2 regions of the Streptomyces sp. NBC_01334 genome follow, and region 2 is predicted to be linked to the other one. Evidence: riboswitches for the same ligand, from Rfam matches in the RefSeq annotation. Region 2 holds a riboswitch; the other holds the start of a gene.
What was found. Region 2 has a riboswitch for cobalamin ahead of OG736_RS11300 (cobalamin biosynthesis protein). Riboswitches for the same ligand answer to the same signal wherever they lie in the genome.

Region 1 (2,376 bases), 6.1 Mb from region 2:
CTTCGGCGGTCTTCTGGCGGGCGAAGGCCAGCCAGCGCCGGATCTGTGGCTCGATGTCCCGCTCCAGAGCCGTGTCGAGGGGCACGTGGAGCAGGGAGCACGAGGCGGCCACGTCGACCCGTTCGGCCAGCCCGAGCAGGGTGCCGAGGGTGGCGAGGGACTGCTCCAGATCGTTGATCCAGACGTTGCGGCCGTTGACGACACCGGCGATCAGCCGCTTGCCGGGCAGGCCGCCCACGGCCGCCAGGGCGTCGAGGTTGGCGGCTGCGGCGTCGGTGAAGTCGAGCGCGAGCCCGTCGACGGGGGCCTTGGCCAGGACCGGCAGGGCGTCGCCGAGCCGGTCGAAGTAGGAGGCGACCAGGAGCTTGGGCCGGTCGGTCAAGGCGCCGAGAGCGCGGTAGGCGCGGGCGGCGGCGCCCAGTTCGGCCGGGGTGCGGTCCTGGACGAGGGCGGGCTCGTCCAGCTGTACCCACTCGGCGCCGGCCGCGCGCAGGTCGGCGAGGACCTCGGCGTACACCGGCAGCAGCCGGTCCAGCAGGGTGAGCGGCTCGAAGTCCGCGGGCACGCCCGGGGCGGGCTTGGCGAGCAGCAGGTAGGTGACCGGGCCGACCATCACCGGGCGGGCGTTCAGCCCGAGGGCGAGGGCCTCCCCGAGCTCGGCGACCTGCTTGGCCGGATCGGCCGTGAAGACGGTGTCCGGTCCCAACTCGGGCACCAGATAGTGGTAGTTGGTGTCGAACCACTTGGTCATCTCGAGCGGCGCGACGTCCTGGGTGCCGCGTGCCATGGCGAAGTAGCCGTCGAGCGGATCGGTGGCGACGGCGTCGCGGTGGCGGCCGGGGATCGCGCCGACCATGACGGTGGTGTCCAGGACGTGGTCGTAGTACGAGAAGTCGCCGGTCGGGACCTCGTCGATGCCGGTGTCGGCGAGCTGCCGCCAGTTGGCGGCGCGCAGTTCGGCCGCGGTGGTCCGGAGGGCGTCGGCGGTGACACGGCCCTTCCAGTAGCCCTCGACGGCCTTCTTCAGTTCCCGGTTCGGGCCTTGACGGGGGTAGCCGTACACGGTGGCCCGTGCTGCCGCGGCTGCGGACTTCGCTGTCACGGAAATCTCCTTCGCGAGACATCTCCCTGGGATCCCGGGACGGGACGCGAGCGCGAAGGGGTGACGAACCGGGCGGACCGATCCCGCGCGGCGCGGCGCGGTCGTTCGCCTGATATGTACGCCGACCCGCCCACGAGGTCACCGGGATTTCCGCGCACGAGTCCTTTCGTGCGCGGGCAACGGGCAGGTCTTCGGACTCACGGGCACGTCTCGTCGTACGGAGTTCGTACGAGACACCTACTGGCCGTCGCTTCCCAGACCCTGTTCGTGGGTCCAGTGCGTATGACGGCGGTCGTTCCCGCTCACCGCTGCGGGGCAGTCCCGGATTTCCACCGGGTTCCCTCTTGCGACGCATCCCGCCTGGCGGACGGGGCGAACCAGCTGCGCCCGCCAGCCTACGGGGCGGTCCTCCGGTGCGGCGGATCACTCAGCCATTCGGATGGTGAGGTGGAACACGCGTTCGGCATGCTTGGAATGTGCCGAGGGCGGGAAACGGCCCACTCGCGTCTCTCGCCCGTGTCCTCGAGACCTTCGCCATCGGACTCGGCTGCGAGATCCGCCGCGCCCGCCGGCTCGTCCGACGGGCTCGCCCTCGCCCTCGCCAACGCCTCCGTCCCGCTACCGTTGGCTTCCGTTCTGCAAGCCCGGCTCGGGGTGGCTGCGCCACCTCCGCCCCCACCCCCACCCCACGCAGCGAGGATGACCATGTCCAAGGACCGTCCCTGGAACCGCAGTCCCGAATCGGAGCCCGCCGGGCAGCCCGAACCGGCGGACATCCTCCCGCCGTTGGCCGGGCTCGAGATCCACGGCATGAACGACGAGCGGGTCAGGGCCCACTGCCTGAATCAGGCCCGATACTGGCTCGCCTCGTACGAGCACCTGCGCCGCCGCAATGACGACCACCTGGAGACCGCCACCAGGTACGCCGTCATCGCTGACGCCTTCCGGCCCGGATCCACGCCCATGGAGCAGTAGCCGCGAGCCCCCGGGGCCGATCGCGGCGGTGCGTCACGCATCCGGCGTCGGCCGGATCTCCGGGGCGAGCTCGGGCGGCCGACCCGTGGTCCACATCGCCCGGACGGACATGCGGCTGATGCGCCAGCCCCCGCGCTCGCGCCGCAGTTCGGCCTCCCAGTAGCCGCCCACCGTGAAGAGAGGGTCGGCGTCCTCACCGCGCTTCCGAAGCGTGGCGTCGTGGTGAACGTGCGTCATCAACGCGTTCCAGGACACCGTGGCCCTCCCCGTGGCCGGTTCGACGTCGACCAGGACGTCCG
Region 2 (2,376 bases):
GGGATGAGGTAGGCCGTGGTGGCGCCGGTGCCGGTCTCCGCGGCGACGGTCATGCCGACCACCCCGCCCTGTTCGGTGTCCCATACCGGTCCCCCACTGAATCCGCGGCCGACAGGGGGACCGCCGCCCGTCGGACGGGCCTCCATCGACGTCCAGCCCTTGCCCACGGGGGCGCGGAGGCGGCCGTCCACCCAGACGCCGTGGTCGTCGGTGTGTGAGGGGAAGCCCAGGACACCGAAGGCGTGGTCCCAGACGGCGGCGTCCCCGGCGAAGCGCACCGGAGCGGTGCCGGCGACCGTTTCCTCCAAAGTGAGCAGCGCGATGTCACCGCTGCCGTCATGGGTGACGGGTCGCCAGTGCGCGACCGTCGCGGACAGGCGCGGGGAAGGCGGAGCAAGCAGCGGGAAGTCGACGCTCACCGGTGCGACGGGAGGCGCGGGCTCGGTGTCCCGCGTCCCCAGCGCGCTCGCCACAACATGCGCGCAAGTGCACAGGGTCCGCTCCGCGACGAGGAAGCCGCTGCCGGTGACCCGGCCGTCCGCGCTCCAGAAGCGAGCGATGGCGCGGACGAGCTCACCGTCAGGCCCGGCTGTCACCGGCACGCCGCCCGGAGTCGCCCGACCCGTCCCGCCGCGCCCAGTGCATGTTCACGGTGAAGTGGGCCTCGGTCGAGCCACGCGCGACCACGACCCCCGCCTCGGCACTGAGCGTGATGCCGAACTCGACGGTGACGGCGTCCGGTGGGCTGGGCAGTGCCCGGGTGCCCTCCAGGACCGCGCCCAGTGCGGGGCGCACCCGGGTGAGCGCCTGCTGGAGGGTCTCCGCCGCTCCGGCGACCGTGCCGCCGCGCGACACGCGCTGGACCCCGGCCGGGCCGTCCCCGACCACCTCCATCAAGACGATCTGACCGTCGTCGAGCACCATTTCCCCCACGTACGCCATCAGGCGCCCCTCCCGCGGCCGTTGCCCCCCACAGGGGGCGTAGGGGGACATTGCAGGCGTTGATGTTCCGCGTCCGCAAGCCGTCCCGGCGAGGACCATCCGTGCGAGGGGCCTTCTGGCGAGCGGGTCCCGGCGGGCCGGTCGGCATGATAACGGTGTGGGGTTCTGCACACTCGAGCCTCGCAGGTCAAAGGCAAGTTGACGGCTCTTGCGGGCCGTGGTGGACTGCCCGAGCCATGTACGGCAGCAGAAGAGGAAGCCGGTGTGAATCCGGCGCGGTCCCGCCACTGTGACCGGGGTAGAAACCCCCGGGAGCCAGGAACTCTCGCCGCCGGTCTCGTCGAACCAGGGCGTGGACACCCTGAGTGAGGACATATCGCCATGCTCGCTCGGCCGTTGAGGTACGCCACCAGGTCGCTGCCCGACCCCACGGCCGGCTGAGCCGATGCGTGCCGATCGCCTCTACGCGTACGGCGCCGCCACCGGCCTTCTGGGCGACCTGCTGCTCGGCGATCCCCGCCGAGGGCATCCCGTCGCCGCGTTCGGGCGGGCCGCCGGTGCCGTCGAGCGGCTGCTGTGGCGGGACCACCGGGGAAGCGGTGCCCTGCACGCCGTCGTGTGCGCCGGCGGGGCCGTGGCCCTGGGAGCAGTCGCCGAGCGGGCCGTACGCCGCTCCCCCGCCGCCACCGTCGCTCTCGTCTCCGCCGCCACCTGGGCCGTGGTGGGGGGCAGTTCGCTGGTCCGGGAGGCCCGGGCCGTCGGCCGGTCGCTCGAGGCGGGGGACGTCGAGGCCGCCCGGGAGCGGCTGCCGCACCTGTGCGGGCGGGATCCGCAGGCGCTCGACGCCGACGGGATCGCCCGGGCGGTCGTGGAGTCCGTCGCCGAGAACACCTCCGACGCCGTCGTCGGGGCGCTGGTGTGGGGGGCCGTGGGCGGGGTGCCGGGCCTGGTCGGGTTCCGGGCCGTCAACACCCTGGACGCCATGGTCGGTCACCGGTCGCCTAGGTATCTGCGCTACGGCTGGGCCGCCGCCCGTCTCGATGACGTCGCCGGATGGCCGGGAGCCCGGCTGACCGCCGTGCTCGCCGCCGTCGCGGGGGACGATCCGCGGGGCGCCGTGCGGGCCTGGCGGGCCGACGCCCGCCGTCATCCGAGCCCCAACGCCGGTCCCGTGGAAGCGTCGTTCGCGGGCGCCCTCGGGGTGCGGCTGGGCGGGACCCTGTCGTACGCCGGGCGGGTCGAGCACCGGCCCGTGCTGAACGGCGCCGCCGGGCGGCCCGTCGTCGCCCGGGACATCGAACGTGCCGCGCGGCTCTCCCGCCGCGTCGGTCTGCTCGCGCTCGGCGTCACCGTCGCCGCGCGCGTCGTCGCCACGGGCATCGTCGCGGGCAACCGGCGCAACCACATCGACCAGCTGAAGGGGCGTACGACATG

Region 1: it holds a riboswitch for cobalamin, as region 2 does, so the genes downstream of both, metE (5-methyltetrahydropteroyltriglutamate--homocysteine S-methyltransferase) here and OG736_RS11300 (cobalamin biosynthesis protein) in region 2, are expected to answer to the same signal.

Annotation. Positions count from the first base shown of each region.
Region 1 is NZ_CP130718.1:8,595,935-8,598,310, forward strand. Features, by position in the region: gene metE (5-methyltetrahydropteroyltriglutamate--homocysteine S-methyltransferase) at 1-1,102, opposite strand, end outside; cobalamin riboswitch at 1,268-1,499, opposite strand; gene OG736_RS38340 (hypothetical protein) at 1,808-2,077, shown strand; gene OG736_RS38345 (nuclear transport factor 2 family protein) at 2,111-2,376, opposite strand, start outside.
Region 2 is NZ_CP130718.1:2,481,985-2,484,360, forward strand. Features, by position in the region: gene OG736_RS11290 (nSTAND1 domain-containing NTPase) at 1-596, opposite strand, end outside; gene OG736_RS11295 (CU044_2847 family protein) at 580-942, opposite strand; cobalamin riboswitch at 1,147-1,286, shown strand; gene OG736_RS11300 (cobalamin biosynthesis protein) at 1,388-2,376, shown strand, end outside; gene OG736_RS11305 (cobyric acid synthase) at 2,374-2,376, shown strand, end outside.